4 regions of the Bradyrhizobium sp. IAR9 genome follow, and region 4 is predicted to be linked to each of the others. Evidence: predicted binding sites of a transcription regulator. Region 4 holds the regulator's gene; each other region holds the start of a gene.

Region 1 (7,912 bases), on a different contig from region 4:
GGTCGTCGATCTCGTAGGGCGCCGAGATGACCTCGACGAGGCGGCCCGCAAGCGATCTCGCAGCGGTTTCCTCGGACCGACCGATCTGGACCACGGCGAACTCGTCGCCGCCCAGTCGCGCCACCGTGTCGCTCTCGCCGACGGCGGCCGTCAGCCTGCGGCCGACCTCCTTCAGCAACGCATCGCCGATGGGATGACCGAGCGAGTCGTTGATGTCCTTGAAGTGATCGAGATCGAGACAAAGCACCGCGAGCTGATCGCCCGACCTGGTGCGCCGCAGTCCCTGCTCGAGCTGTTCGTGGAACAGCACGCGGTTCGGCAGGCTGGTCAGCGCGTCATGGCGCGCCATGTGCGAGATCTTGGCCTGCGCCTCGAGCCATTCGGTGATGTCCTCGAAGGTCGCGACCCAGCCGCCGCCCTGCATCGGCTGGTTGACCACCCGGATGGAGCGGCCGAACCGGCTGACGATGTCGGTCGTGGTGCGCCCCTCGCGCGCGTCGGCGACGAGGCGGGCGAAGAATTGATCCGCATCGCCCTGCCACTGGCCCTTGGCCTGCTCCTCCCTGAGCACGTCGACCAGCAGGCGGCCGGTCAGCGCGATGTCGGTGCGACGGAGCATGGCGGCATAGCGCTCGTTGAACAGCATGATCTTGCCGTCTGCATCGAACATGCACAGACCCTGCGACATGTTCTCGAGCGCCGTATCCAGCACCATTTGCTGGGCGCCCAGTTCGCCCTTGGCGCGGCGGTCGAGCAGCGCAGCCACCAGCGCGATCGCGATGATCGCGACCGCGGCGCTGGCCGTGAGGAAGGACAGCGAGGCCGGCGGGATCGACAGGCCGCCGATCGCGAGCGTCGGATCAGGCGTCAGCAGCACCGCACCCATGGCGGTGAAATGATGCGCGACGATGGCGACGGTCAGCAGGACCGTCGCGGTCAGCGCATGGAAGAGGTCGTCGCGCCGCGCGGCCACGAACAGTGCAAGTGCCGCAAAGACGATTCCTGATAGCACCGAAACGGCGACCGTGCTTCCGATCCAATTGACCCGCGCCGGCATCTCCAGCGCCGCCATGCCGGTGTAATGCATCGCCGCGACCCCGGTGCCGACGATGGCACCGCCGAGGACGATCCACACCGCCCGCGAGGACGATACGGCGATGCTCAGCCCCACGAAGGTCACGGAGATCGCAAAGATCAACGACAGGATCGTCACCGGGATGTTGTAGGCGCCGGCGCCGCCCGGCCCGTAGGCGAGCATCGCGATGAAATGCGTCGCCCAGATGCCGCAGCCGCTGACGGCTGCGTCGAGACCGAGCCAGGCCAGGCGTCCGACACCGTTGGTCGCGCGCGCCCGGTGGAACAGGCTGATCGCCGCCGCGCTGGCGAGCAGACACACCGCGCCGCCTAGCGCGACGAGCCGCCAATCGTGCTCTTCGGTGAGACAGTAGAGAACTTGATACATCGCGGGCCCCTATGGACCCGCAGTTGAACCAACAGAGGTGGACAGGTGGTAACTGGCTACGCGCCTGTTGCGGCAATGGTGAACGGAAGATGTGCCCATTCGCTCGGATTGTTCATCCTCGCGCCGGCGCACCCAGGCCGATCGCGATGGCAGCGAGCAGCAGGACGGATGCGGACACGACCAGCGACAGATGCAGCCCCGCCATGAACGCCCCCTCGGCGGCCACCAGCGAACCGAACAGCGCGACGCCGAGGACGCTGCCGGTCTGCCGCGTCGCGTTCAGGACGCCGGCCGCGATGCCGGAGCGCGCCTTGTCGACACTGCCCAGCAAGGTCGAGGTCAGCGGCGGAACCAGCAGCCCAAGTCCGCCGCTGATCGCGATCATCTGCGCGCAGATCATCCAATAGCTCGTATCAGCCGCGATCCACAGCAAACCGAGACAGCCGAGCGCCGACACGCTGGCACCGACCACGATGGTCGGGCACGGGCCGATGCGCTCGGCGAGGTGCGGCGCCAGCAGATTGACCGGCAGCACCGCCGCCATCATCGGCACGAAGGCGAGCCCGGTCCACCACGCCGACAGCCCATTGATCCGCTGGAAGTACAGGCTGAGCACGAAGATGAGGCCGTAGATCGCGATATTGACGAGCAGGCCGACGAGCGAGGTCAGCGCGAACAGCCTCTGGCCGAACAGCGACAGCGGCAGCATCGGCTGCGCCGCGCGGCTCTCGCGCCAGATGAAGAGCGCGGCGAGACCTGCGCCACCGACAAAGGCTGCAATCACCGCCGGATGATCCCACCCGAGCGCACCGCCTTCGATGATCGCGCCCGCCAGCGCCCCCAATGCGCCGATCGCTGCAAGCTGGCCGGGCAGATCGATCTCGCGCGAGCGGGCCTGCGTGGTTTCGCTGGCGTAGCGCCAGCTCAGCCACAGGCCGGCGAGCCCAATCGGCAGATTGACCAGGAAGATCGCACGCCAGCCGACCAGCGTGATCAGCGCGCCGCCGACAAAGGGGCCCGCGGTGAGCGCAAGGCTCGCGCCGGCAGCCCAGACCGCGACGGCACGGCCGCGCGCTCGCTCGTCCGGATAGGCATGATTGAGCAGCGCGAGGGAATTCGGCACCAGGATCGCCGCCGCCAGCCCCTGCACCAGCCGCGCTGCGATCAGCACGGCGGCATTGGGCGACAGCGCGCAGGCGAGCGAAGCCGCGGTGAAGATGGCGAACCCCGCCATGAAGACGCGCTTGGCGCCGATGCGGTCGCCCAGCGCGCCTGCCGTCAGGATGAAGGCGGCAAACGCGATGGTGTAGGCGCTGACCACCCATTGCAGTTCGGCGACACCGCCGCCGAGCGTCCTGCCCATCGCATCGAGCGCGGTGTTGACGATGGTGACGTCGAGCTGCACCACGCCGTAGCCAAGGCTCATCGCGGCCAGCGTGAGCGAGGTCGCAAGAGGCGAACCGGCGCGCGACGCGCTGGTCCTGTCCTGAAAGATTTCATGCTTGATGGTGGTGGCTCGCATGCTGCACCTCGATTGCAGCCCCATGCGATATATACGCTCTCATTGCGCAGTCATATTTCGATAATGGACGAAGGATGGATGCTGCGGGCACTCGCCTTACAAGCGGTGTCGTGCCCGGCGCATGCGGGGATTCCAGTACGCCGCGGCTTCTCCGTATCCCATTATTGTCTCTGGAATACTGGATCGCCTGCCCCTGTGCGCAATCGCGCACTAGGCGGGCGATGACGGAGCATATGTGGCGAGCGCGCCGCACGGATAGCCGCGCGGCGCGCCCATCGCTTTACCTTCATCAGCTCGCCGCGCGCAGATTGACCTTGCTCTCGGCGAGCGTGGTCAGCTTTTTGTCGGTCGCCTTCTCCTCCTCAAGCGTCTTGGCGAGCACGGTCGCGCAGTCATTGCGGCCGAGCTGCTTGGCCCAGGCGATCAAGCTGCCGTAGCGTACGATCTCGTAATGTTCGGCGGCCTGCGCCGCATTGATCAGGGCGGCATCGAGCACCGCCTTGTCGGCGACCTCGCTGGCGGTCTCGTCGGCCTCCTCGATGATGCCGTCGATCGCCGGACAATCGACCGCCTTCACGGGGACGCCGTGCATCTTGAACACTTCTTCGAGCCGCGCGACGTGCTGCTTGGTTTCTTCAAGGTGCGTCAAAAAGCCCTGCTTCAGCTGCGGATCGGTGGCCTTACTGGCCATCTTCGGCAGCGCCTTGGTCAGCTGCTGCTCGGCGTAATAGATGTCCTGGAGCTGGTGCACGAACAGGTCGTTCATGGTCTTGATGTCTTTTGTGAACAGTCCCATCGTTCCGTCCTCTTCGGTTTTGTGGAACACGAAGGCAGCGGCTTGCACGAAAAGCCGCTTATTCCGCCATGTTCGGTTGCTGATGGAGCCCAACGGACACGCGGCATCGACGTTCCAAAAAGACCCGGATGGCTTGCGCTGGAACAATGCGAACGGCAGCGGCATCTGAAATGGTGTCGGCATAGGAAACGCGCGGGCCGAGCCGGTTTCACGACTCATATGCTTAACGCGCCGCAGATGTGAACCGCGTATGACAAAAGTGACCGGCCCGACGCAGAACCAATTGTTGTCAAGGGCTGCACAAGCCGGTGTTTTTGCCTTAAATGAGCTGGATCATGCCCCGCGATCGATGCCTGCTTTTGGCCGTGATCGTACCCGACTGGCCAATGTCTGGCCTGGTCGGTCTTGCCCCCCGCCGGGAGGATGAATGCACGGACTGCTGCCCGCGCTGCAACGCGGCTTCAAGAGATGGATCGGCTGGCGACGGCTCGGAGTAGCCGCGAGCGTCTTCATCATCGCCTTCGCGATCACCTCGCTGGTGCGAACCCTCAAGGGCATCGATACCGGGGTCATCCTGACCGCGTTAACCGAGATTCCCCGCGGGAGCATCGGGCTGGCGGCGATCTGCGTGTTCTTTGCGTTCTGTACGCTGACCTTCTACGATTTTTTTGCACTGCGAACGATCGGCAAGAAGCACGTGCCGTACCGCATTGCGGCGCTCTCCAGCTTCACGTCCTATTCGATCGGCCACAACATTGGCGCCACGGTCTTCACCGGCGGCGCGATCCGCTTCCGGATCTATTCGGACTACGGGCTGAACGCGATCGACGTCGCCAAGATCTGCTTCCTGTCGGGCCTGACCTTCTGGCTCGGTAACATCTTCGTGCTCTCGATCGGCATGGCGATCCATCCGGATGCGGCGTCCTCGATGGATCAGCTCCCCTCCTCGATCAATCGGCTGATCGCGCTCGGCGGCCTCGCCTCGATCGGTGCCTATCTGGTCTGGCTCTGCATGGGCGAGAAGCGGCGCGAGCTCGGCCAGAAGGGCTGGAAGGTGGTGCTGCCGTCGGCGCCGCTGACGCTGGTCCAGATCCTGATCGGGGTGGTCGATCTCGGCTTCTGCGCCACAGCGATGTACCTGCTGATGCCGGCCAATCCGCCGATCGACTTCATGTCGCTGGCGGTGGTGTTCATCCTGGCGACGCTGCTCGGCTTCGCCAGCCATGCCCCCGGCTCGATCGGCGTGTTCGATGCCGCCATGCTGCTGGCGCTGCCCGAATTCGGCCGCGAGCAACTTCTGGCGACGCTGCTGGTGTTCCGCCTTCTCTATTTCGTGATCCCGTTCGGCCTTGCCATCTCGATCATGGGCACGCGCGAGCTCTGGATGAACGTGGTCGAGCCCTGGCAGGAGCGGCGGCGGCTGGCGGAGGCCTGTGCGCAGGCCAATCTGCCCAAGCAGGTGACGCCGATGGAGCGCGAGCGGATACTGCGCCAGGCCAACAAGCGGTAGGCCACGATCTGGACCCGGCGGGGTTGCGGGCGGCGGAGCAATGCTCTCTTATTTCCGCCTCAACTTTGCCGTTGAAGACGCGGGCCATGATCCCTGTATTCCTTCGTACCCTTTCCGCAGGCGCCCTGTTGCTTGCCGGGATTCTGACGGCCATGCCGCCCGAGCGCGCTAGCGCTCAGGACACCGGCGCCCTGCAGATCAATTGGGAGGTGCGTAACCGCTTCCGGCTGTTCCGCGAGGAGCGCGACTTCCTGCTCCATGTCGAGAACGCCCGCAACCGCAGCATCCTGGCCGCCGAGCAATCGCTGGAGCTCCAGAGCGAGGGCCGCGGCTGGGCCCGCAACATGGTCAACCGGCTCTGCATCGACCTCCAGGGCCGGGTCAACCAGCCCTGCACCCGCGACAACACCAAGGAAAACTACCTCACCCCGATCGATCACCCCGTCACCGTCCGCCTCGTTGGCGCGGTGCCGGTCGGCGCCACCTGCGCCTGGTCGTTCGACGACGGCGACGGGCCACAACAATCGACCTTCGACTGCGCCGAGCCGATCAATTTGCGCGTCCGCTACGGCAAGCAGACGGTCGCGACCGTCGACGTCTCCTCCGGCTCCGATCCGACCCAGCGCGTCCAGACCGAGATCCAGGTCCGCGACATCTTCGTCGCCGGCCTCGGGGACAGCATCGCCTCCGGCGAAGGCAATCCGGACCGGCCGCTGGCGCTGTCGGACGAAGGGTTTTGCTTCCGCTCCTATCTGGGCACCGCCGGCGCGCAGTACTACCGGCCGAGCCGCCACGGCTTCAAAGGCGGCCGCGCCTGCGAGGCGCCGGACACGCTGGCCAACTGGCAGCGCTACAGCGCGCTCTGGTTCAACTCGCCCTGCCACCGCTCGCTCTACAGCTACCAGACGCGCACCGCCCTCGCACTCGCGGTGCGCTACACCCACATCGCAGTGACCTACCTGCCGCTCGCCTGCACCGGTGCCAGCATCGGCGATGGGCTGCTCGGCTCGCAGCGCGCCCGCGAATGCCCGCCCGGCAAGACCGGTGTCTGCAACACCAGCGTGAACGCGCAAGTCGCCGAATTGCGCGAGGCGCTCACCGCGGCGAAGAAACGCCAGCCCGACCGCACGCTCGACCTCGTGCTGCTCTCTGTCGGCGCCAACGACGTCTATTTCTCCGGTCTCGTTGCCGACGTGATCGTCGAGACCGCGACCGAGCGCGCGCTGTTCCGCCGCTCCGGCGTGATGGCGAGCGTCGACGATTCCCGCGATGCGTTGGCGCGCGAACTGCCGCAGAATTTCGTCAAGCTTCGCGAGGCGCTCAAGCCGCTGGTCGGCGGCGACCTCTCGCATGTCGTCTATGTCTCCTACGCCAACCCCGCGCTCGCCGACGGCGGCGTGCCCTGCCGCGGCGGCCGGGCCGGCTTCGACATCCATCCGGCCTTCAACGCCGATCCGCAGCGTCTTGCCCGCGTCTCGACCTTCGTCGACACCGAGTTCTTGCCGCAGCTGAAGGGGCTCGCCACCTGCACCCGCGGCGCGCTGTGCCGCGATCCCGAAGCCGACCGCATGACCTTCGTCGATGCGCATCAGGCGGCGTTCGCCGATCACGGCTTCTGCGCCCATTCCGGCAATGACCCCGAATTCGACCGCAGCTGCTTTGCCGAGAACGGCCAGAGCTTCAATCCAGACATCGTGAGCGCGGCGAGCCAGCCGATGCTGTGCGGCCGCGGCGCCTCGGAATACCGCGCCTATTTGCCCCGCGCGCGCTGGATCCGTGACGCCAATGACAGCTATTTTGCCGCGATGACCTATCCGCAAGGATTGCCGGCGGCGAGCCAGCCGACCGACATTCACGACGCCACCTGGGGCGTGCTCTCCGCCGTTTATGGCGGCGCGGTGCATCCGAGCGCGGAAGGGCATGCGGCGATGGCGGATGCGGCGCTGCCGGCCGCGAGCGCCGTGCTCGGGCTCGATGCCGTGCCGCCGGGCGTCACGCGCGGATTTCTGCCGCAGCTGTTGCCGAGCGCAAAGCAGTAGCGCGCGCAAAGACCCATTTTACGAGCGGTAGCCCGGATGAGCGCAGCGACATCTGGGGCCACTCTCCCCGCATATCGCTTCGCTCATGCGGGCTACGCGCAACGTCCTCGCACTCGCTGTCGTCGTTCGGCTTGACCGGGCGATCCAGTACGCCGCGACGGCAGTCTTGAATCGAGGCTGCAGCGTACTGGATTCCCCGCATTCGCGCGGAATGACAGCGGAGTGCTTGGTGCTCGCACGTCGCCATCGCTCGCACATTCACTCCGCGCCAGCATCGTTCCCCGCTACCTGCCGTTTCATCAATCCAAAAACGGTATCGATCGATACCCCCTTGAGCTTGGACACTTTGCCGCGCGCGCCTCTAGGAGTCGGATCGAGGAAACATTTCGACTTGAGGAGGCGCCTGATGAGCGCAGTGGTGTCCGCAGCGGACGTGAGAAGGTCTCGCGTCAGGCTGTTCATCGTGACCATGTTGTTCCTGGTCACCACCGTCAATTATGCCGACCGCGCCACGCTGTCGATCGCAGGCCCCGCGCTGTCCAAGGAGCTGCATCTCGATCCCGTCGCCATGGGCTGGATCTTC
Region 2 (7,912 bases), on a different contig from region 4:
CAACCGCTACGGCCTGCGCAACGTCACGCTGGCGGCACAGCTCATCGTTGTCTCGGCGCTCGTGCTCTCGCTCGGCATGACCGAGGTCTGGCAGCTCGTCGCGCTGTGGGGCGTGGTGATCGGCATCGGCACCGGCATGACCGCGCTGGTGCTCGGCGCAACCATTGCCACGCGCTGGTTCGCAGCAAGACGCGGCCTCGTCGTCGGCATCATGACCGCGAGCGTCGCCACCGGCCAGCTCGTGTTCCTGCCGCTGCTCGCAAGCCTCACCGAACGCTATGGCTGGCGGCTCGCGCTCGGGTTCGTCTGCATCATGCTCGCCGTCTCCGCGCTGGCCGTCCTGCTCGCGATGCGCGACCGGCCGAGCGATGTCGGTCTGCGTCCGTTCGGCGATGAGGGCACCGAGCCCCTGCCCGCCCCGCCCGTGAGCCACGGCTCGATCACGGGCGTGGCGCTCGGCACGCTGCGCGACGCCTCGAAGTCGACTGCATTCTGGATCCTGTTTGCGACCTTCTTCGTCTGCGGCGCCTCGACCAATGGCCTCGTCCAGGTGCACCTGATCCCGATGTGCCTCGATTTCGGCATCCCGCAGGTGCAGGCCGCGAGCCTGCTTGCGGCCATGGGCATCTTCGACTTCTTCGGCACCATCATGTCGGGCTGGCTGTCGGACCGCTATGACAATCGCTATCTTCTGTTCTGGTATTACGGCCTGCGCGGGCTCTCGCTGATCTTCCTGCCCTTCAGCGATTTCTCGTTCTACGGCCTGTCAATCTTCGCGATGTTCTACGGTCTCGACTGGATCGCAACCGTGCCGCCGACGGTGCGCCTCACCGCGCAAAAGTTCGGGCCCGAGCGCGCCAATCTGGTGTTCGGCTGGATCTTTGCAGGCCACCAGCTCGGCGCCGGGACCGCCGCCTTCGGCGCTGGTCTCTCGCGGACGGTCTATGAGAGCTACCTGCCCGCGTTCTTCATCGCCGGCGCGCTCTGCGTGTTCGCCGCGCTGATCGTGCTGGCGCTGTCGCGGCAGCCGAAACTACAGCCGGCGGCGGCCTCGGCCTAGTACCGGATCGTGGAGGTGACGCCGAACACCGCGGCGTCACCGATCCGCGAAACGCCGCTGGAATCGTTCGGGTTCTGAATTCCGCCCGAGGGGCGGAACACATATTGGAAATATGGCGCGATCAGCCAGCCCGGCTTGATATGCGCCTCGTAGATCATCTCGATCAGCGTTTCGTTGCTGCGCACCGGACTGCGGATGCCGGTGAAGGCCTGCGTATCGACGTCGAGATTGCGCGCGGTGTTAGAGATCCGCATGTAGGCCATCGCCACGCCGAAGCGGTCGAGCGGACGGCCCGGCGTGAAGCCGACGAAGCCGATACCGCCGTCCATATAGAGATCGATCAGATTGCGATCCGGCGGGCTGTAGGCGATGCGGCCGAACGCGGTGATGCCGGGGAGCGAGGCCGACGTGCTGGTCTCGGTGACCTCGGGCGGGCGATAGAGCACCTGTTCGATCACGGCGAAGATGCCGTAATTGCCTTTGAGCCTTGCAGGAATACCGCTGCCGCCGGGATCGGCGATCGACATCCCCTCCGCCGTCAAGCGCTGGCTGTCGAACGAGCCATAATGCTTCCACGCGCCCGGCGTGAAATTGCCGGCGAGCGGGCGGCCGCCGATATCGATGGCGTAGTTGAAGCGAACCTGCCCGATCACCCACGGCGGATCGTTGATGCGGAATGCCAGGCCATGATGATCGCGCAGTTGCGGATCGACATCACCGGGCCCTGACGGATCGCCGTTGAACACCGCACCATACGCGGTGATCTTGTCGGTTAGCGCAGCCTTGATGCGAATGCCGGGTACGGCGATCGGCGGCGCCGGGCCGCCGGCCGGAAGGTTGCTGGCCTTGATCGCGGGCCAGCCGAAGGTGCCGTTGACGAAGAGGTCGTCGGTCTGGCTGTCGAAGAACTCGACATCGGCGGCCTGCTGGCCGGCCCGGATGTTCAGGCGGTCATTGAAAAAGCTCTGCTCGAAATAGGCATTGTAGAGCCGCTGGTCCGGCAGCGCCTCGATCTCGCTGATGGTGGCGAGGTTCATCACGTAGTTGCGGGAAAGGCCCTGGCCGTAGATGATGAAGGCATTGGCGTAAAAGCGGCCGCCGGTCCAGCCGACCAGCTTGCCGAGGTCGGCATCGACCGACAGATCGAGCCGGCCGAAATGGATGGCGCCGCGCTTCACGCCGCCGGCGGCATTGGCGATATTGTCTGCGATATAGGTGGCGCCGAAATTCAGGCCCTTGCCGGCAAGGCCGTCATGCCACGCGTTGAACCATTTGGGAAACAGCCATGCGGCCGCGCTCTCGTCCTTGGCGCCGGCGCGCGCGCTCGTCGCCGTGCAGGCCATCGCAATCGCGGCCGCTACGGATATTTGGGTCGCCCAACTCACGATCGACACACGCTACTTGAAGATACCGGTGCGCCGCATGAAGAGATAGGCCGCTGCCACCGAGGAGGCCATCAGCACCGCTGCCCAGATGAATCCGCTCTCGACGTCGGTCAACGGCAGGCCCTTGGTGTTCATGCCGAAGATGCCGGTGATCAGCGTCGGCGGCAGCAACAGCGAGGTCACGATCGAGAGGGTGTGGAGATGGCGATTGCTCTCCTCCTCGTTCTTGAACCGCAGCTCCTCCTCCAGCAGGCGGCTGCGCTCGCGGAGCTCGACGATGTCGTGATCGAGGCCATCGAGCCGCTGCGCCAGCTTGCCGGCCTGGATCCGCAATGCCGGCGACAAATGATCGGTGTTCTTCTGATCGAGACGGTGAAACAGCGTGCGCAATCCCGTGAGCTGCCGATGCAGCCGCACGCAGGTGCGGCGGAGCCGGCCGAGGTTGCGGCGCATCTCGGGCCTGGCGTCATCGGCGAGGATGCGCTCCTCGATATCGTCGATCTCCTGGCCGAGCTTGTCGGCCATCCGGTCCAGCGTGTCGGCGACCTCGTCGACGATCTTTTCGAGCAGATGGGCGACGTTGTCGACGCGGTAGCCGCCTTCGAGCACCCGCCGCGTGGCGTCCGCCGAGCACAGCGCCTGGTGGCGGCCGGAGACCAGCAGCCGCTCGGTCATGGCAAAGCGGAGGAACGCGGTCTCCTCCGTCGCGCTGTCGATCTCGCGCACGAGATCGGAGAACACGCCGTAGACGCAGTGGTCGATGACGTGAAGCTGCTGGAAGGTGTCGCTCGACAGCAGCAGCTCGCGCGCCAGCGGCGGCAGCTGCGACGCTCCGATCCAGGGCCGTGCCCGCGCGTCAGTCAGGTTGAAATGCAGCCAGAGCCGGCCGTCATGGCTGAACTCGATCGGCTGGTCGATCGGCAGCGCCTCGGCACTGCCGTCGCTGTGCAGGCGAAAGGCCCAGACCAGGCCGGGAATGGCGGGATCAGTGCTCGATAAGGCGCTGACAAGCTTTGCCGGCTCAGCCATGGCCAACCCCAACCATCAGCAACTGCCCCATTCCGGACGATGGCTGACGGCATCTTCCGGACCCAGGCGGTACTCAATTACGCCAGTGTTACAGTTTGATGATGCCGCCCTATTCCGCCGCCAGCCCGGTCGCGGCCGCCTCGGCTTGCCTGATGTAGTCGTGCACGACGCGGCCGAACGGCAGCGTCAGATCGGCGATGTAGTGATGCGCGCCGAGGCAGCGGCGCACCGGGAAATCCGCGACCGGCGCGTTGACATGCGGCACCAGATGCAGCCGGCCCGGCCCCATCCAGGAGCCCTTCGGCACGATGTCGACGAGGTTGATCGCGACCAGCTGGCAGACCTCGAGACGGCCGTCGACGCCCGGGATCATCTTCAGATTGATCTGCGTCTTCGACAGCGTGGCGCGGGTGAGATCGCCGTTGCCGGCCATGCTCTCGTGCTTGTAGCCCATGGTGCCCATGGCGACGAGCTGGCCGGCATATTCCAGCGTGCCCGTCAGCGTGTCCTTGACGATCTCGAGCTTGGGATGTGCGTACTTCTTGGGAAAGCCCCAGATCTCGCGGCCGGCGGCGATCGGCGGATCGTCGTCCAGATACATCTGCGAGACGAAGTTGACGTCCTCGCCGTTGAGGCGCGCGGGGATGACGAGGCCGGATTCGGTGTAGCTGCCGAAGCCGGAGGAGTCAGGCATTTTGATCCATTCGTAATGCACGATCGGCTGGTCGATCGGCTGCAGCGGCTCGGGCAGGCCGGCGCGGATCAGCTCCGGATCGGTCTCGTAGGTGATGACAAGGAATTCGCGGTTGACGAACCGATACGGCCCGGCCGGATAGCTCGGCCCCGCCGCCGGCATTGACGGAAGTCTCAGCACGTCTTCGCTACGCATCGCAGGTCTCCTGTGATCCTGATCGGCGGCAATTGCTAGCGATCCTCATTGACTGCGATGTGAAGCTTTTCCGTCAGCCGCACGACCCCTGCCGTTGCAGCGTGGTCGGTCTGCGTTGCCGGCGCTGCATCGGTGCCGGCTTGTCATCACGCCGTCACCACGGGACGCAATCGTCTGGCGCAAGCAGGAGGCATCACCATGGACGCCCGCACGTCGCAACCGACATATCAGACACATCAGGCGCCCTCGCGGGGCTGGCGGCCCGAGCGCTGCGATCGCGTCGCGCTGGTGCTGCAGGGCGGCGGCGCGCTCGGCGCCTACCAGGCCGGCGTCTATCAGGCGCTGCACGAGGCGGGCATCGAGCCCGACTGGGTCTGCGGCGTCTCGATCGGCGCGATCAACTCCGCCATCATCGCCGGCAACAAGCCGGAGAAGCGGCTCGAGGCGCTGCGCATCTTCTGGGAGCGCATCACCAACCGCAAGATCTGGCACTACACCCCTGACGGCGACGTCTTCCGCCAGTGGCGCAATCTCACGAGCGCCTGGATGACCTCGGCGATGGGCCAGCCCGGCTTCTTCACCCCGCACCAGGTCAATCCCTGGTTCAGTCCGGTCGGCGCGCGCACCGCGACCAGCTATTACGACACGATGCCGCTGAAGGAGAGCTTGCTTGAGCTGGTCGACTTCGATCTCATCAACGAGAAAAGGGTTCGCTTCGCGGTCGGCGCAGTCAACGTGCTCTCGGGCAATTTCATCTATTTCGACAATTCCCATGACGAGATCGAGCCGGAGCACATCATGGCCTCCGGCGCCCTGCCCCCGGCGCTGCCGATGGTGCGGATCGGCACCGATCATTTCTGGGACGGCGGCATCGTCTCCAACACACCGCTGCAGCATCTGCTCGACCAGGAGGATGCGCTCAACTCGCTGGTGTTCCAGGTCGACCTGTTCAGCGCGCGCGGCGTGCTGCCGCGCTCGATCCAGGACGTGATGGCCCGCCACAAGGACATCATGTATTCCTCGCGCACGCGCCACAACACGGACGTCTATCGCCGCACCCACAATCTCAAGGTCCTGCTCCACAAGGCGCTGGCGAAGCTGCCGGACGAGCAGCTGTCCGACGAGGAGCGCAAGCTGAAGGCGAGCCTGTGCCACATGCCGGAGATCGCGATCCTGCATCTGATCTACCAGCAGAAGGCCTATGAGGGCGACGCCAAGGACCACGAATTCTCGGGCACCTCGATGCGAGAGCACTGGACCAGCGGCTACGAGGACACCAAGCGCACCCTGAAGCGCCGCGACTGGATCAAGATGCCGGAGGAAGGCATGGGCCTCGTGGTGCACGACGTGCACCGGGAGACGGAGAGCGCGTAGGAGCGCTCGTGTCCCGGACGCGCTGCAATGCGTAGCATTGCTGCGCAGAGCCGGGACCCAGACACTGCGCGGTCCGTCGCAACATAGGCCTCGGCTCTGCAGCCGCATCGTCCTTCTGGACGATGCTTTGCCTCGCCAGGGGGACGCCGCGCTACGTCCGGGGCACGAGACTGCCCATAAAACATGATCCATTCAGAAGACACACCGTCGCATTCTCGCGGCTCATTTCGCCCGAGTTTTGACTCTCTTTGTTGCCCTTCTTGTTCAGAAAGGGCGCAGGGAAGGCCGGGCGCCGGCTGGCACCCGCGGTCCCGTGTGCAAGCAAGACGCGCACGGGGTGGACTACAGGTGTAGCCGGGCCACCGGCCTTCCCTGCGCGAATGGCTTTACGGCTTATGTCGCGCTCTCCCCGGGGAGCGATGCACTATTGCCCCCGTCGCCTTGCGGATGACTGATGTACGAACCCGGTTGGGCCGCAACATCACCGCAACACTTGACGCACAGACCCCGGGCGTCAGGACCACACGATTTTGCCGTCCGCGCACATCCCCGTTCCTGTCCCCGATGGCTTGCGTGCGCTCACCATCGAGGCCGGACCGAGGACGCCGTCAGCGCCGTGTCGTATCGCGCGTGCTGCTGCTCACGGGATTCCCGCCCTGCAGCCAGCCCAGCGCGCCGACGCCGTCGCGGCCACCGCCTCCCGGCCCGCGTCTCGTGACGATCGCGAAACGCCCCTTGTGGCGGGCGGGATGGGCCATCGATACGACATATCCGAAATTCGGTAAATAGGAATGTTTTTGCGTCGAGGGATTGACAGGGTGTTTTGCCCGACGGGCGGCGGGCGAGTGTCACCGTGACTGAATATTCGATGCAACAGCGTAATGGGCGTTCGGGCCCGTAATCACCGGAATGGAGCAACAGCAGATCGTTTCGAGCAAGTCGCTCCCCTTCGGGCCGAGCCCGTCGGGGACGAAGAGCGCGCCTGGTCAAGCGTTCGAGCCGCGACATGGAGTGCTCGTCAGGTCAGTTGCCCGTCAATTTCCACTGCGCAGCTTCGTCAACGGTGCTGACGGTAATTCTCCGGAATTGCCGTTGCGTCTTCCTCGGTCTGGGATGGACCATTCAATGCATCCACTTCGAGACAGACGACTGCCCCTGTATCTGTATCGTACATTGAGTCTGGAGATGATCATGCGCAACATTGCATCGGCGATTGCAATCGTGATCTCGTTGAGCGCGCCGGCTTTGGCTCAGAAGGCCGAGATCGAAGCAAACAACGCGAAATGGATAGAGATGTTCAACAAGGGAGATTTTTCCGGGATTGCGTCCCTCTACAGCGCCGATGCGACCGCGCTCCCGCCCGGATCCGCGATGGTGCAGGGCCGACCAGCCATCGAGGTCATGTGGAAAAGCATGGCTGAACAAGTGAGCGATCCGAAGCTCACAACGGTGGATGTCAAGTCACTCGGTTCTTCCGCGGCCCGTGAGATCGGCACGTTCGTCCTGAAGACCAAGGGATCGACACCGCAGGAAGTGACCGGAAAGTATGTCGTCGTCTGGGAGAAGGTCGGAGACGACTGGAAGCTCGCCACCGACATCTGGAACGACGGCAAGTAGCCGTCTTACCTCCAAACCAGTGCTTGCGCAGGAAGCAGGAGGGATCAAACCGACGCGCGTTCATTCGGCGTTGTCATTCGATATGCAGGCGCTATCGTGCGCATGCGGCGCAGCCGCGACATTCATCCGATAATTCTAGTCATGGGAGAATCGCATGAAATTCATAACCACCTGGAGCGTACCTCAAGGCACCTTCAATGCAGCCGTCGCCCGCTTTCTCGAGACCGGTGGCGCACCACCCGAGGGCGTCAAGATGCTGGGTCGCTGGCATGGCATGAACGGACAGGGATTTGCGATCTCTGAATCGAGTGATCCAAAAGCCATGTATCGTTGGCTCGCGCAATGGTCTGACCTGCTCCCGTTGACCGTCACGCCCTGCCTTGAGGACGGAGACGCGGGCGAGGTGATGGCGTCGCTCCCCAAGCGTTGATCATCAATACTCACGTCGCTGCCGCCGCTGAAACCGGCGGTGGTGACGTGCTCGACCGTGGTGATGTCGCCGCTAAAGCGAGATGCGATTAGGATGAATCGTCATCGCGCTTTAGGTTGTTGTTTGAG
Region 3 (7,912 bases), on a different contig from region 4:
CTTTCCGAAGGCGCCGAAATCCGACACCGCAATGGCGAGCACGCCGGCGAACGGGCCGAGCCCGACGACGTTGATCCACACCAGCGCCCAGATCAGCGTGTCGACGCCGCGGATCGAATCCAGGACACGGCGGACAGGAAAGCGCAACAGCTTCGACGGCACCACGTTGCGCGCCGCGAGCAGGCTGACCGGAAGCGAGAAGATTGCGGCCAGCGTCGTGCCGAGCAGCGCGATCGACAGCGTCTCGCCGAGCGCCTTCAGATAGATCGGCAGCGACGAGCCGGGATCGGGCGGGATCATCATCAAGGTGATCCAGCCGAGCTGGCTGAGACCTGCGAAGAAGCGCGACGGCGAGAAGTCGAGATCGACCAGGCCGTAAACGAGGATCGCGAACGCCGCGACGATCATCGCGGGTGTGGCAAGCCGCGCCGAGGCGGGTCGGTCGAACACATCCGGATAGCGCGCGCGAAGCTCTCGCGTGTCGACCGCTTGCCGCCTCGTCACGTCCGCGCCTCCTTGCCGAACAGGCGGCCGCGCAGCCAACCGGTGCTGATATCGATGATGAAGACGGTGACGATGATGGTCAGCAGGATCGCGCTGACGTCCGAATAGTAGAATTTGCGGATCGCGACGACGAGTTCCTGGCCGATGCCGCCGGCACCGACGAAGCCCATCACGGAGGCTTCACGGACGTTGATCTCGAAGCGCAGCAGCGCGTAGCTCGCATAACCCGCGGTCACCTGCGGCACGACGGCGAACCGCATGCAGGACAGCCAGCTCGCGCCGGTCGAGCGGATGCCTTCGACCGGCTTCATGTCGGCGTTCTCGACGATTTCCGAGAACAGCTTTCCGAGCGCGCCGGTGGAGTGGATCGCGATCGCGAGCACACCCGCCATCGGTCCGAGCCCGAAGGCGATCACGAAGATCAGCGCGAAGACGATGCCCGGAACGGTGCGGGCGAACTCGAGCAGGCGCCGGACGACGAAGCGCAGCCAGGGGGCGGGCGAGGTGTTTTCAGCCGCGAAGAAGTTCAGGCAAAATGCCAAGGTCGCGCCGATCAGCGTGCCGACATAGGAGATCAGCAGCGTCTCGCCGAGCATTTTCAGCCATTTGCGCCAGCCCCAGAGCCATTCGCCGACATCGGTCCAGACGCGCTGGCCGTTGTCGAGCGTGAGGATGCGATCGAAATAGCTGATGAAATTGCCGAAATAGGTGAACAGCGTGCGCAGATTCACTTCCGCGCCGATTCCCGCGAGAACCAGCGCGGCGGCGAAGACCGCGATCCCCAACAGCAGGCGGAGCCGCCTGCGCCCGACCGCCTGGCGATAAGCGGCGTTGAGCACGGCAAGCTGCTGTTCGGGGAGGATCGAAACCGCTGTTGTCATCGGCCTGAGATGAGTTCCGTCAAAGAAAGAGCCGGGTCCAGGGACCCGGCTCCAGTTGCATCGCCCTGAGATCAGGACGCCTTCTTCTTACGCAGCGCATCGACGAACTTGATCAGCTCGATCGTGCCATCCCAGTCCTTGGTGGTGGCGGGATGAAAGCCCTTCTTCTGACCGTCGGAGAGGCGGTCGAACGCGGCCTTGTCCTTGGCCGGCGCGTCGAAGAACGCCTTCGCGATGGCGGCCTTGGCATCTTCCGGCAGGTCGGAATTGTAGGCATAGGGGCCGTTGATGATCGGCGCCGACTTGTGGATGATGCGGAAGTCGTCCTTCTTCATCGCCGAGCCGTCGGCATTCTTCAGCATGCCCTTGGTCAGCATCTGCGCCAGCGTGGAATCGTCGTCGCTGGTCCACTGGTTGGCGGCAACGTCGACCGTGCCCTGCGACAGCGCCAGCATTGCGTTCTCGTGGCTGCCGGTGAAGACGACCTTGCCGAAATAGCCGTCGGCATCGGGGATGCCCATCTTGTCCAGCTCGAAGCGCGGCACATTGTTGCCGGAGGTCGAGTTCGGATCGACGAGGCCGAGATTCTTGCCCTTGAGATCGTCGACCTTCTTGTAGGCGCTGCTCGCCTTGACGAAGAACACCGAGTAATAGCCGGTCGAGCCGTCGGCATTGATGTCGTTGGCGAAGGCGTCGGACTTGACGCCGGTCAGACGGGCGCGGGCGAACGAGGCCGAGCCGTAGCTGGCGATGTGGATGTTGCCGGCGCGCTGGCCCTCGATGACGGCGGCGTAGTCGTTGGCGATGCGCAGCGTGACCTTCACGCCCAGTTCCTTGGAGAGATAGTTCACGAACGGCGCCCAGCGCTCGGTGACGCCGGAGGCGTTCTCGGCCGGGACGACCGCAAAGGTCAGTTCAGGATATTTCGCCTTCCAATCGTCGGCGGAGGCGGAGGCGGTGAACGCGAGCGCGGCGGCGCCGGCAAGAATTAATCTGCGAGTGATCATGATACCCTCTTCATCCGTTGGGGTCGGTGGACGCAAAACTGGCAACAAAACAGGTGGCGCGGCTCAGGCGGCCGCTGCGGTTCCGAGCGCCGGCACGCCCTCGGGCGCCGGGACAGGCGTGCCACCCATGACGTCGGCGGCTTCGAGATCATAGAGCTCACGCGCAACGTGCTCGGTCAGCGCGGACGGCGCGCCGTCGAACACCACACGGCCCGCCGCCATGCCGATCAGGCGATCGCAATAGCTGCGGGCGAGATCCAGCGAATGCAAATTGCAGAGCACGGTGATGCCGAAATGCTTGTTGATGCGCAGCAGCGCATCCATCACGATCTTGGTGTTGCGCGGATCGAGCGATGCGATCGGCTCGTCGGCAAGGATGATGTCGGGCTGCTGCACCAGCGCACGCGCGATCGCGACGCGCTGCTGCTGGCCGCCGGAGAGCTGGTCGGCACGCTGGGCGGCGAGCGATGCGATGTCGAACTGTTCGAGCGCCGACATGGCCAGCGCCTTGTCCTGCTCGGGCCACACTTGCGACAGCGAGCGCCAGGCCGGCATCGTCGCCAAGCGCCCCATCAGAACGTTGGTGAGGACATCGAGCCGGCCGACCAGGTTGAACTGCTGGAAGATCATGGCCGACCGCGCCCGCCACTGCCGTAGCTCCTTGCCGCGCAGCGCGGTGACGTCGATGCCGTCAAACAGGATGCGGCCCTGCGTCGGCGTCGCGAGACGATTGATGGTTCGCAGCAGCGTCGACTTGCCGGCGCCGGACCGTCCGATCACACCGACGAAGCCGCCGGGGGAGATTTGAAACGAAGCGTCGTCCACCGCGGCTTTCGCGCCGAAGCGACACGTCAGACCTTCCACCACCAGCATGCGGGACTCCAGATTAGCTGGAGCCAACCGCTAACGCCCGCGCTTGACACTTGTGTGACACGGGCGTTGCGGTGCGGCGATCCTACACAGCTCATCCCCTGTCATCGCCGTGTCATGACATCGTCATCAAGCCGCTCGAAGAGGAACGCCCGCCCTCGCGCTTCGGATGCAACATGGCCGCCAAGATTCTCTCGGTCCAGCCGACCGTCGACCCCTCGGCCAAGCTGCACGAGACCAGGCTCGGCGCCTATACCGAGGTCGGCGCGCGCACCATCCTGCACGACGTCGCGATGGGCGATTACTCTTATGTCGTGAACGATTCCCAGATCACCTACACCACCATCGGAAAATTCTGCTCGATCGCGGCGATGACGCGCGTCAATCCCGGCAATCACCCGATGCACCGCGCGACCCAGGCGCATTTCACCTATCGCTCCAGCGCCTACTTCGAAGGCGAGAGCGACGATGCCGAGTTCTTCGACTGGCGGCGGCAGCACCACGTCCATATCGGCCACGACGTCTGGATCGGCCACGGCGCGATCGTGCTGCCGGGCCGCAACATCGGCACCGGCGCGGTGATCGCGGCCGGCGCCATCGTCACCAAGGACGTGCCGGCCTACACCATCGTCGCCGGCAATCCCGCCCGCATCGTGCGGCGGCGATTCTCCGAGGAGATCGCCGGACGGCTCGCGAAGCTCGCCTGGTGGGACTGGGATCACGACAAATTGCGCGAAGCGCTGCCCGATTTCCGCAAGCTCGGGATTGAAGATTTTCTCGCGACATACGAAGCACGAGCGACTCCCCAGACCAGATCCCTTACCAGCAAACGAAACGCGGTCGCGTGACAGACATTTTCCTTGAAGGCGGCCGGGCCCTGATCGGCGCCGAGCTTGTCGAAACGTCATTGGCGGTGTCGGGAAAGGACATCGCGCAGGTCGATGCCTCACGGGGCCGGTCGCGGCTGATCATCGATGCGCGCAACCTGCTGGTGCTACCCGGCATCGTCGACCTGCACGGCGATGCCTTCGAGCGGCAGATGATGCCGCGCGCCGGGGTCGACTTCCCGATCGATGTCGCGCTCGCCGATAGCGACCGTCAGGCGATCAGCAACGGCATCACCACCGTCTTTCACGCCACGACCTGTTCGTGGGAGCCGGGCCTGCGCAGCGCCGACAACGCGCGCGGTCTGATGGAGGCCATCGAGCGGCAGCGTCCGCAATTCGCCGCCGACACACGCTTCCATCTGCGGCACGAGACCTACAATCTCGATGCCGAGGCCGAGATCAGCGAGTGGCTCAACGAAGGCCGGGTCGACCTGTTCGCTTTCAACGACCACATGGACGGCACCGTCGCCGACATGGCCAAGCCGCGCAAGCGCAACCGCATGGTGGAGCGCACCGGGCTGTCAGCTGAGGAATTCGACCGGCTGGTCGAACGCGTGGTCTCGCGCGCCGACGAGGTGCCGGCTTCGGTTGCGCGTCTGGCCGCCGCGGCGCGCGCGGCCGAGGTGCGGATGCTCTCGCACGATGATGCGACGCCGGCGATGCGCCAGGAGTTTCGCGATCTCGGCGCTGACATCGCGGAGTTTCCGATCAACGAGGAGACGGCGCGGGCGGCGGCAAGCCACGGCGACGCCATCGTCTACGGCGCGCCCAACGTCGTGCGCGGCGGCAGCCACACCGGCTGGACGAAGGCCTCCGACATGATCGCCAAGGGGCTCTGCTCGGTGCTGGCGTCTGACTATTATTATCCCGCGCAGCTGCTCGCCGCGTTCCGCCTCGCCGCCGACGGCGTGCTGCCGCTGACCGACGCCTGGAATCTGGTGTCCGCCGGGCCTGCGCGTGCCACTGGCCTTGCCGATCGCGGCGTGCTCGCGGAAGGACGCCGCGCCGATATTCTGCTGGTCGACGACACCGTGCCGCTGCGGCCACGGCTGATTGCGGTGATCGCGGGCGGAAAGCTCGTCCATCTCACCGATGCGACGCGGGTGCTAACTGCTATGGCGACGCAGCGCGAGACTGTCGTCGCGGCGTAAATTGGTTATGCTGAGGCGATGACAGGTTTCCCCCGCTACGCGATCTATTTTGCCGCCGGCAGTGATAGCGCCCTCTCCCGCTTCGGCGCCGAACTGCTCGGCTACGATGCCTACACTGGCAACGAACTGGCCTTTCCCGCCGACGCATTGCGCGTCGCGCCGGACTGGCGTGACGTCAGCGCCGATCCCCGCAAATACGGCTTTCACGCCACGCTGAAGGCGCCGATGGCGCTCGTATCAGGCAGGACCGAAGCGGAGCTGATGGCCGCCTGCGCCGCATTCGCCGGCAGGCCGCGGCCGCTTCCCGTGATCCGGCCGGTGGTCGATTCCATCAGCGGCTTCATCGCCGTCATTCCGGCCGAGCCGGTCGAGGCGCTCCAGCAACTCGCCGCCGATTGCGCCCGCGATTTCGATTCCTTCCGCGCCACGCTGTCGGCGGACGACCGCGCGCGACGCAAACCCGAGAAGCTGAGCGAACGGCAGCGCGACTATCTCGACCGCTGGGGCTACCCTTACGTGATGCAAGAATTCCGCTTCCACATGACGCTGACCGGGCGGCTGGATGCCGAGCGCCGCGGGCCGATCCTGGAGATGCTGCGGACGCGGTTTGCGGCGCTGGGGATCGAGAAGCTGGCGATCGACCGCATCGCGCTGTTTCGGCAGGATGATGCGTCGGCAAGATTCCACATCATCGACGAGTGGCCGCTGGCACAATAGACCTCAGCGCCAGCTCGCAAGATTCAAGCCGAGCGCCACCGCGCCAACCAGAACGAGGCTGGCCGCCCAGACCGCATCCAGATTGAACCAGCTTCGCGAGACGAACTTCAATCCAAGATGGCGGTAGACCAGCCACGCCAGACATCCGCCGGCGCCGACCATGGCGGCAACGTGCACCAGGGACACCAGCAGCGCCATCCCGAGACTTGTCTTGAAAAGACTTGTCTTCATCAACGCGCCGGCCGCCTCATGGCCGGCATCGAATTCGAAGGCTTGGCAGAGTCCGAGATAGATCGGCACGAGCATCAAGGCGGCGCCGTGAGCAATGGCGACGGCAAATGACCAGAGCGCCAATTGCGTCGGCGGAATTCGTGCCAGCGCGCGCGGATGACGGCGCGCGATCAGCCGATAGACGCCGAAGCCGACGACGAGAAGGCTCGCGCCAATCTGGATCGAACGCTGCCACTCGACCAGCACGAGCAGGAACGCGAATGGCAGCAGCACGAGAAATGTTGCCAGGAGATGCCCGGCCGACAGAGCCCACAACGCCCGGAAGAGTGCGGATGGGCTCTTGTCCATGAGCCCGGCCGAAACGGCGAGCGGCCATCCCATTCCCGGATTGACTCCGTGATAGAGGCCGCTCGCAACAAGCGCGAGCCACAGCCAGCCAAGCGCCGGGCTCGCGTGCCCCCAATCTAGACCGACGGGTAGCAAAAGGAGTCCGTCGAACAATCGCCGCCCTCCAGCCTGATCTGGTGCGCACGATAGCCGTCCGGGAAGCTCACGAAATAGTCCTTGTCGAGCTCGAGGCCGCCGTTGCGACCGACATTGGCCATGACCTCCACGCCCGGAACCCCATCGGGATAGAACTGGTCGTCCCAGGTGGAATAGAGCGAATTGGTCCAGTACACGCGCCTGCCGTCGCGGCTGATCTCGACCATTTGCGGGCCGGCCGCAAAGGCCTTGCCATTCGGATGCGCTGTACGGCGTGCGATGCCGCCGATGTGGACCGAGCCCGCAAGCTTCGGCTTTCTGGGATCGCTGACGTCGTACTGGCGCATTTCACCGGTGCCCCAGCACGAGACGTAGAGAAACCGGTCATCCATCGACAGGTCGATGTCGGTGACCAGCGGTGGCACGGCGCCAAATCCCTGCAGCAGCGGCGGGAGCTTCTCCTTTGGTGCGGGTTCGGGCGGGATCGTTGCCGTCTTCTCGGCATGGAATTTCCCGCCTTCGCGCCACCAGGTCCAGATCGATGCTTCGAGATTGGTGGTGTCGACCACGACGCCCACGAAACCGTATTCGCGAACCGGATCGTGCGCAGGCCGCACCTCCAGCGCCATCTGATGATTGGCGCCAAGGTCGATGGTCTGCACATTGCGCCGGGCGCGGAGATCCCAGAAGTGGAGACGATGGCCATATTTATTCGCCAGCAGATCCTCCGGGACGATCCCGTTCTCGAACTGCGGCGGCAGCGCCCATTCGCTCGTCACCATGTAATCGCGCGGCAGATTCCACCAGAAGTCATAATGCAGCGTCTGCGGGCCACGGTCGATCTCCCATCGTCCGAGGACCTCGAACGTCTCGCAATCCATGATGAAGACGCCTGGAGGCCCGTTGGTGCCGTCCTTGCCGCCGCCACCCAGCGTGCTCACGTAAATGCCGTCCGGTCCGCAATGGATGGTGTGCGGACGCGAGTAGCCGGTCTTCTTGAAGATTTCCTCGGGCTCGATGATCTTGTGGATCTTGGCTTTGGTCGGATCTGGCTTGGTATCGATGATGTAGATCCGCGACGAACGGATTCCGGGGATGATGAGATAGCGCCGCTCGATGAAGGCGTGTCCGGCGAGCGGCGACAGGGCGGAGGAGCAGGCATTCCAGCCGAAGTGATGAAA
Region 4 (7,912 bases):
ACTCGCAGGTGACGACGACCTTGTCGTCCTTGACCATGGCGGCGCGGTCGTCGGGGGAGAAGCTCTTCAGCATCGCGGCGACCGCATCGCGCGAGCAGGAGCATTGCGCCTTGAGCACCATCGGATTGAACACGCGCACGCCGCGCTCGTGAAACAGGCGGAACAGCAGCCGCTCGCCGGAGAGCTCGGGATCAATCAGCTCGACGTCCTCGACGGTCTCGATCAGCGAACGCGCCTCGACCCAGGCGTCGTCCTCCGCGACGCTGTGCACCTCGACGCCATCAGGGGCATCGCCGGGATGCAGATCGGCCTGCCGCGCGCGCTCCGCCGCCTTGGGCAGAAACTGCATCAGCATGCCGCCGGCGCGCCAGCGATGCTTGCCGCCGTCGTTGGAGCGCCACTCCTCGCCAACCGCGAGGCGCACGCGCGTCGGGATCTGCTCGGAGCGCAGGAAATATTCGTGGGCGGCGTCTTCGAGGCTGCCGCCGTCGAGCGCGACCAGACCCTGGTAGCGACTCATGTCGGGGCCCTGGTCGATGGTCATGGCGAGATGGCCGCGGCCGAGCAGCGTGCCCGAATCTTTGGTATCGCCGAGACGCGCGGCATCGAAGCGCGCATAGGCCCGCAGGCGATCCGGCGCCATGTAGTCTACGACCAGGAACGACACCGGGCCGTCGGTCTGGGCCTGCAGGATGAAGCGGCCCTCGAATTTCAGCGCCGAGCCGAGCAGCGTCGTCAGCACGATGGCCTCGCCGAGCAGCTTGCCGACCGGCGCGGGGTAATCGTGCTTGGTCAGGATCTCGTCGAGCGCCGGGCCAAGCCGCACCAGGCGCCCGCGCACGTCGAGCGCGTCGACCTCGTAGGGCAACACGGCGTCATCGATCGGAACCGCTGATGGCGCGCGAACCGGGCCTTCGGGGCCGGCTTTCATCTGAGGGGATTGGGAAACCATGGGTCGTTATCTGGGGTCGGTCGGTGGGAAATGGAAGGGCGCGGGGTGGTGGGTTCGGGGGCGATAAGGTTGCACAACGTTGCGGCAAATTCGATGTCGTCCCGGACAACCGTAAGCGCAGCTCCGGGGCCCATAACCACAGGATGCGGTTTGGCGAAGACCGCTCGCCTCCGCCAGCCCGCCACAAGAGAGATTCCGCGGTATGGGTCCCTGCGTTCGCAGGGACGACAGTTGTGTGTGAGGCGGCCGTCGGGCTTGCAGCGCCCTTACTTCACCGCATCGAAGCACCAGGCCAGGATGCCCTTCTGCGCGTGCAGGCGGTTTTCGGCCTCATCGAACACGACCGATTGCGGACCGTCGATCACGTCGTCGGTGACTTCCTCGCCGCGATGGGCGGGCAGGCAGTGCATGAACAGCGCATCGGGCTTGGCCAGCGACATCAGCTTGCCGTTGACCTGATAGGGCTTAAGCACGTTGTGGCGGTGCTCGCCTTCCTTGTCGCCCATCGACACCCAGGTGTCGGTGACGACACAGTCGGCGCCGCGCACGGCGGCTTCCGGATCGGTGCCGAGCATGATCGGCGCGCCGGTCGCCTTGATGAAGTCGCGCATCACTTTTTTCGGCGCGAGCTCCGGCGGCGTCGCGACATTGAGCTGAAACTTGAAGCGCTCGGCGGCGTGAGCCCAGGACGCCAGCACATTATTGTCGTCGCCGGTCCAGGCCACCGTCTTGCCCTCGATCGGGCCGCGATGCTCCTCATAGGTCATGAGATCGGCCATCACCTGGCAGGGGTGCGAGCGCCGCGTCAGGCCGTTGATGACGGGCACCGTCGCGTTGGCCGCAAGCTCCAGCAGCGCGTCATGGTTGAGAATACGGATCATGATGGCATCGACATAGCGCGACAGCACGCGCGCGGTGTCGGCGATGGTCTCACCGCGGCCGAGCTGCATCTCGGCACCGGTGAGCATGATGGGCTCGCCGCCGAGCTGACGCATCGCGACGTCGAACGACACGCGTGTCCGGGTCGACGGGCGCTCGAAGATCATCGCCAGCGTCTTGCCTTCGAGCGGCCGCACCGGCTGCTGCGCCTTCTGCTTCGCCTTCATGGCGGAGGACGCCGCGAGCATGGTCTTGAGCTCCGACAGCGGCAGCTCGTTGATATCCAGGAAGTGCTTCGGGGACTTGCTCATCAGCTTGCCGCCCGCTTGGTCTGGCTGGACGAGATCGCGGCGCAGGCGCGCTCTAACCGCCCGACGCTGTCCTCGATCTCGGCTTCGGTCACGATCAGCGGTGGCAGGAAACGCACGACATTGTCGCCGGCCCCGACCGTGAGCAGTTTTTCATTGCGCAGCGCCGCGACGAGATCGCCGGAGGGCACCACGGCCTTGATGCCGATCAGAAGGCCCTCGCCGCGCACTTCGCTGACGACATCGCCATGACGGTCGATCACGGAGGCGAGCTTCTGCTTCAGCAGCAGCGACATCTTCTGCACGTGGTCGAAGAAGCCGGGCTGGAGCATGACGTCGAGCACCGCATTGGCCGCGGAGATCGCCAGCGGATTGCCGCCGAAGGTCGAGCCGTGCGAGCCGGGCCCCATGCCGGCTGCCGCATCCGCGGTCGCCAGCACAGCGCCGATCGGGAAGCCGCCGCCGAGCGCCTTTGCCAGCGACATCACGTCAGGCGTGACGCCGGTGCGCCGATAGGCGAACAGATCGCCGCTGCGGCCCATGCCGGTCTGCACCTCGTCGAAGGCCAGCAGCAGGCCCTTCTCGTCGCAAAGCTGGCGCAACGCCTTGAGGAAGGTCGGCGTTGCCGAGCGCACGCCGCCCTCGCCCTGGATCGGCTCGATCAGGATGCCGGCGGTGTGCGGGCCGATCGCCTTCTTGACGGCCTCGATATCGCCATGCGGCACCTGGTCGAAGCCTTCCATGGGCGGACCGAAGCCTTCGAGATATTTTGCAGAGCCGGTCGCGGCGAGCGTTGCCAGCGTGCGGCCGTGGAAGGCGCCTTCGAAGGTGATGATGCGATAACGTTCCGGATGCCCCTTGGAGAAGTGATGATGGCGGACCAGCTTGATCACACCTTCCAGCGCTTCGGCGCCCGAATTGCAGAAGAACACGAAGTCGGCAAAGCTTTCGTTGCAAAGCCGGCTCGCGAGCTTCTCGCCGTCCGGGCTCTGGAACAGGTTCGACATGTGCCAGAGCTTGGTCGCCTGCTCCTGCAGCGCCTTGATCAGATGCGGGTGGCAATGGCCGAGCGCATTCACAGCCACGCCCGAGGTGAAATCGAGATAGCGATCGCCATTGGTCGCGATCAGCCAGCAGCCTTCGCCGCGCTCGAAGCCGAGGTCGGCTCTGGCGAAAACGGGGAGCAAATGCGGCGCTGCGCTGTTAGTCATGATGTCACTTGAATGTTGCGGACGGTGTGACGCGTGCATTGCGCAACGCACCATCGACCGGCCCGGAAAACGAAACGTGCCGCCTTTTAAGGGCGGCACGCGGGACTATCTTATGCTTGGCAAGACGGGTGTCAATGCCGCCCGGAAAGCCTCAGGAAACGCTGAATCCGTAGTCTTGCGGTGCCGATTTTGCGGGTTTTCACCACGGAACATGTGGAAGCGAGTCGGCGGACTCTTGCGCGGGAGTCACGCCATATTGTAGCGTTTGGATTGTCAGATACGACATCTCGTGCAGCGGTTCTGATCCCAAGAGTCCTCTTGTACCGGCGTAAACGTTCGGGCGTCAGTCACGCGCCCGGCGAGCCTTAAGGGATTCTGACGGCACGGGTTTTTGAAGGCTTAGGCAATCGCTGCGAGGCCCCAGGATGGCTGGCGCGTAGCGAGGGAAAGGGTGCAATGACGGTTTTGACCTGGTCCGACGATCGCGTCGAGCAGCTGAAAAAGCTCTGGGAGGCCGGACTTTCGGCCAGCCAGATCGCAGCTGAGCTCGGCAATGTGACCCGCAATGCCGTGATCGGCAAAGTGCACAGGCTGGGTCTGTCCGGCCGCGCCAAGAGCCCTTCATCGGCAGCGCCCCGGCCGCGCAAGGCGCGTCCCGCGCAGCACATGATGCGGGTGACCCGCCCCATCGCGCGCGGCAACACCGCGCTGGCGCAGGCCTTCGAGGTCGAGGTGGAGGCTGAACCCGTCACCTACGACAACGTGGTGCCGATGGGCCAGCGGCTGTCGCTGCTCGAGCTGAACGAGGCGACCTGCCACTGGCCGGTCGGCGATCCCTCGAGCCCGGATTTCTTCTTCTGCGGCGGCAAGGCACTGTCCGGCCTGCCCTACTGCGCCCAGCACTCGCGCGTGGCGTATCAGCCGGCGGCGGATCGCCGGCGCGCGCCGGCGAAGCCGGGTCCGCGCTGAGTTCGCGGAATTCTCTGATCGCCAAGACGGCAGCCGTCACACGATGACGGCTCAACCAACTCGGTGTCATCCCCGCGAACGCGGGGATCCATAACCACAAGGCGCAGTTGTCGCGCGAGATGGTCACTCCGGGTCTTCGCCAAACCACCGCCTGTGGTTATGGGTCCCTGCTTTCGCAGGGACGACACCGGAGAATGCGGCGGCAGCCCGCCAAAGCCAACGCCAGCAAACCTTACGTCTGCTCCGCCTTCGCGAAGCGGTCGTCGAGCGCGTAGCCGGCGCCGCGGACGGTGCGGATCGGATCCTGCTCGCGGCCGAGATTGAGCAGCTTGCGCAAGCGGCCGATATGGACGTCGACGGTGCGCTCATCGATGTAGATGTCGCGACCCCAGACGCTGTCGAGCAGCTGCTCGCGCGAGAACACGCGGCCGGGATGCTCCAGGAAGAACTCCAGCAGGCGATATTCGGTCGGGCCGAGATCGATCGGCCGGCCCGAGCGCGCCACGCGGCGCTTGTCGCGGTCGAGCTCGATGTCGCCATAGGCCAGCACCGTCGCGAGCCGCTCAGGACTGGCGCGCCGCAGCAGGCCCTTCACGCGCGCCAAAAGCTCCGGCACCGAGAACGGCTTGACGATGTAGTCGTCGGCGCCGGTCGCAAGCCCCCGCACCCGCTCGCTCTCCTCGCCGCGCGCGGTGAGCATGATGATCGGCAGCTGCTTGGTGTCGGGCCGGGTGCGCAGGCGGCGGCACAGCTCGATGCCCGACAGGCCCGGCAGCATCCAGTCGAGCACGATCAGGTCCGGGATGTGCTCCTTGAGGCGGGTGTCGGCGTCGTCGCCGCGCATGACCGTCTCGACGTCATAGCCGTCGCCTTCGAGGTTGTAGCGAAGCAGCTCGGTGAGAGCTTCCTCGTCCTCAACCACCATAATGCGTGCGCCCATCGGGTCGTCGCTCCTTCAAGTCTTCAGGTATTCGGGACCGTCGTGGCGAAGGTGGTCATGTCGCCCTTCGGCCGCTTGTCGGTGATCGCCTGGCCCTCGATCATGTAGAACACGGTCTCGGCGATGTTGGTGGCGTGGTCGCCGATCCGCTCGATGTTCTTGGCGCAGAACATCAGATGGATGCAGAACGAGATGTTGCGCGGATCCTCCATCATGTAGGTGAGGAGCTCGCGGAACAGCGAGGTGCAGATCGCGTCGACCTCCTCGTCGCCCTTCCACACCGCCATCGCCGCCGGCAGGTCATGCGCGGCATAGGCGTCCAGCACCGACTTGACCTGCTGCTGCACGAGGTCGGTCATGTGCTCCAGGCCGCGGAACAGCTTCAGCGGATGGAAGTCGGTCTCCAGCGCGGCGACGCGCTTGCCCATGTTCTTGGCGAGATCGCCGATGCGCTCGAGGTCGGTCGCAACGCGCATGGCGCCGACGATCTCGCGCAGATCCACCGCCATCGGCTGCCGGCGGGCGATGGTGAGCACCGCGCGTTCCTCGATGCGCTTCTGCAGCGCGTCGAGCTCGGCGTCGATGGTGACGACGCGCTGGCCGAGCGCGACGTCGCGGCGGATCAGCGCGTCGACGGAATCGACGATCATGCGCTCGGCGATGCCGCCCATCTCGGCGACCAGGCGGGTGAGCTCCTGGAGGTCGGTGTCGAAAGCCTTTGCGGTATGTTCAGTACCCATGTCGCGTCTCCTCAGCCGAACCGGCCGGTGATGTAATCCTGCGTGCGCCGGTCGCTCGGCGACGTGAAGATCTTGCTGGTGTCGTCGAACTCGATCAGCTCGCCGAGATACATGAAGGCGGTCTTGTCGGAGACGCGCGCCGCCTGCTGCATGTTGTGGGTGACGATCGCGATCGTGTAGTTCTCGGACAGTTCCTGGATCAGCTCCTCGACCTTGGCGGTCGAGATCGGATCGAGCGCCGAGCAGGGCTCGTCGAACAAAATCACTTCAGGGCGCACCGCGACGGTGCGGGCGATGCACAGGCGCTGCTGCTGGCCGCCGGAGAGCGACAGGCCGGAGGCGTTGAGCTTGTCCTTGACCTCGTTCCACAGCGCGCCGCCGCGCAGCGCCTTCTCGACGCGGTCGTCCATCTCGGACTTCGAGATCTTCTCATAGAGGCGGATGCCGAAGGCGATGTTCTCGTAGATCGTCATCGGGAATGGCGTCGGCTTCTGGAACACCATGCCGACCCGGGCGCGCAGCAGATTGAGGTCGAGCCTGGGGTCGAGGACGTTGGTCTGGTCCAGCATGAGCTGGCCGGTGGCGCGCTGGCCCGGATAGAGGTCGTACATCCGGTTGAAGATGCGCAGCAGGGTCGACTTGCCGCAGCCCGACGGGCCGATGAACGCCGTGACGCGGTTGGCGCCCAGCGTCAGGTTGATGTTCTTCAGCGCGTGGTGCTCGCCGTAATAGAAATTGAGATTGCGCACCGTCACCTTGGCCGGGGCTTCCGGCAGCGGCTGCGAGGCCAGATGAGCGTTGGAACTCATGGATACGGACAGGTCGGTCATTTTGCAGTCCTCTCGGCGCCGAGGATGCGCGCGCCAATGTTCAGGGCAAGCACGGTGAGCGTGATCAGCAGCGCGCCGCTCCAGGCGAGCTGCTTCCAATAGGCGTAGGGGCTCTGGACGAAGTTGTTGATGGTAACCGGCAGGTTGGCCATCGTCTTGTTCAGGCCGAGGCTGAAGAACTGGTTCGACAGCGCGGTGAAGAGCAGCGGCGCGGTCTCGCCGGCGACGCGGGCGGTGGCGAGCAGCACGCCGGTGATGAGGCCCGACCGGGCCGCACGATAGGCGATACGCTTGATCACCAGCGAGCGCGGCAGGCCGAGCGCCGAGGCCGCCTCGCGCAGGGGATTCGGCACCAGCAGCAGCATGTCCTCGGTGGTGCGCAGCACGACCGGGATCACGATGACGGCGAGCGCGAGCGCGCCCGCGATCGCGGAGAAGCCACGCATCGGCACCACCACCGCGCCATAGATGAACAGGCCGATGATGATCGAAGGCGCCGAGAGCAGGATGTCGTTGATGAAGCGGATCACCGAGGTCAGCTTGTCGTTGCGGCCGTATTCGGCAAGGTAGGTGCCGGCGAACAGGCCGAGCGGCGCGCCGATGCCGACGCCGATCAACGTCATGATGATCGAACCGACGATCGCGTTGCGCAGGCCGCCTTCGGTCGAACCGGGCGGCGGCGTATCCGCGACGAAGATCTGAAGATTGAGGCCGGCCAGGCCGTTGAAGAGCAGCGTGACCAGGATCAGCGCGAGCCAGGTGACGCCGAAGGCGGCCGCGGCGAAGCAGAGCCCGCGGATGACGATGTCCTTGCGGCGACGACGCGAATAGATCGGATTGAGCGCCATGACGTTACTTCCCCGCCTTCTTGTCCAGCCGCATCAGCATCAGCCGCGCTGCGGCCAGCACGAAGAACGTCAGCACGAACAGCAAGAGGCCGAGCAGGATCAGGCCGGACTGGTGCAGGCCGTCGCTCTCGGCGAACTCGGATGCGATCGCCGCCGAGATCGTGGTGCCCGGCGCGAAGATCGATGAGGAGATGCGGAACGAATTGCCGATGATGAAGGTCACCGCCATGGTCTC

The links. Region 4 encodes PhoB, which activates phosphate uptake and scavenging genes when phosphate is short. Its sites were predicted from a motif close to TGTCATNNANCTGTCAT; they were not measured.
Region 1: the regulator PhoB is predicted to act here: its motif matches at 4,020-4,036, upstream of GGD67_RS29405 (YbhN family protein).
Region 2: the regulator PhoB is predicted to act here: its motif matches at 4,505-4,521, upstream of GGD67_RS02975 (acetoacetate decarboxylase).
Region 3: the regulator PhoB is predicted to act here: its motif matches at 3,376-3,392, upstream of phnC (phosphonate ABC transporter ATP-binding protein).

The regions. Positions count from the first base shown of each region.
Region 1 is NZ_JACBZW010000013.1:186,071-193,982, reverse strand. It holds gene GGD67_RS29420 (EAL domain-containing protein) at 1-1,462, opposite strand, end outside; gene GGD67_RS29415 (MFS transporter) at 1,575-2,984, opposite strand; gene GGD67_RS29410 (ferritin-like domain-containing protein) at 3,274-3,780, opposite strand; gene GGD67_RS29405 (YbhN family protein) at 4,208-5,290, shown strand; gene GGD67_RS29400 (hypothetical protein) at 5,377-7,329, shown strand; gene GGD67_RS29395 (MFS transporter) at 7,736-7,912, shown strand, end outside.
Region 2 is NZ_JACBZW010000001.1:603,871-611,782, forward strand. It holds gene GGD67_RS02960 (MFS transporter) at 1-1,060, shown strand, start outside; gene GGD67_RS02965 (carbohydrate porin) at 1,057-2,403, opposite strand; gene GGD67_RS02970 (transporter) at 2,458-3,474, opposite strand; gene GGD67_RS02975 (acetoacetate decarboxylase) at 3,584-4,363, opposite strand; gene GGD67_RS02980 (patatin-like phospholipase family protein) at 4,562-5,737, shown strand; gene GGD67_RS02985 (DUF4440 domain-containing protein) at 6,929-7,354, shown strand; gene GGD67_RS02990 (DUF3303 domain-containing protein) at 7,509-7,784, shown strand.
Region 3 is NZ_JACBZW010000015.1:100,016-107,927, reverse strand. It holds gene phnE (phosphonate ABC transporter, permease protein PhnE) at 1-504, opposite strand, end outside; gene phnE (phosphonate ABC transporter, permease protein PhnE) at 501-1,385, opposite strand; gene phnD (phosphonate ABC transporter substrate-binding protein) at 1,457-2,392, opposite strand; gene phnC (phosphonate ABC transporter ATP-binding protein) at 2,456-3,265, opposite strand; gene GGD67_RS31575 (chloramphenicol acetyltransferase) at 3,439-4,110, shown strand; gene GGD67_RS31570 (alpha-D-ribose 1-methylphosphonate 5-triphosphate diphosphatase) at 4,107-5,300, shown strand; gene GGD67_RS31565 (DUF1045 domain-containing protein) at 5,319-6,017, shown strand; gene GGD67_RS31560 (hypothetical protein) at 6,021-6,629, opposite strand; gene GGD67_RS31555 (selenium-binding family protein) at 6,713-7,912, opposite strand, start outside.
Region 4 is NZ_JACBZW010000023.1:49,012-56,923, reverse strand. It holds gene GGD67_RS37735 (Hsp33 family molecular chaperone) at 1-952, opposite strand, end outside; gene argF (ornithine carbamoyltransferase) at 1,219-2,142, opposite strand; gene GGD67_RS37725 (aspartate aminotransferase family protein) at 2,142-3,350, opposite strand; gene GGD67_RS37720 (GcrA family cell cycle regulator) at 3,807-4,319, shown strand; gene phoB (phosphate regulon transcriptional regulator PhoB) at 4,552-5,259, opposite strand; gene phoU (phosphate signaling complex protein PhoU) at 5,283-5,999, opposite strand; gene pstB (phosphate ABC transporter ATP-binding protein PstB) at 6,011-6,829, opposite strand; gene pstA (phosphate ABC transporter permease PstA) at 6,826-7,677, opposite strand; gene pstC (phosphate ABC transporter permease subunit PstC) at 7,682-7,912, opposite strand, start outside.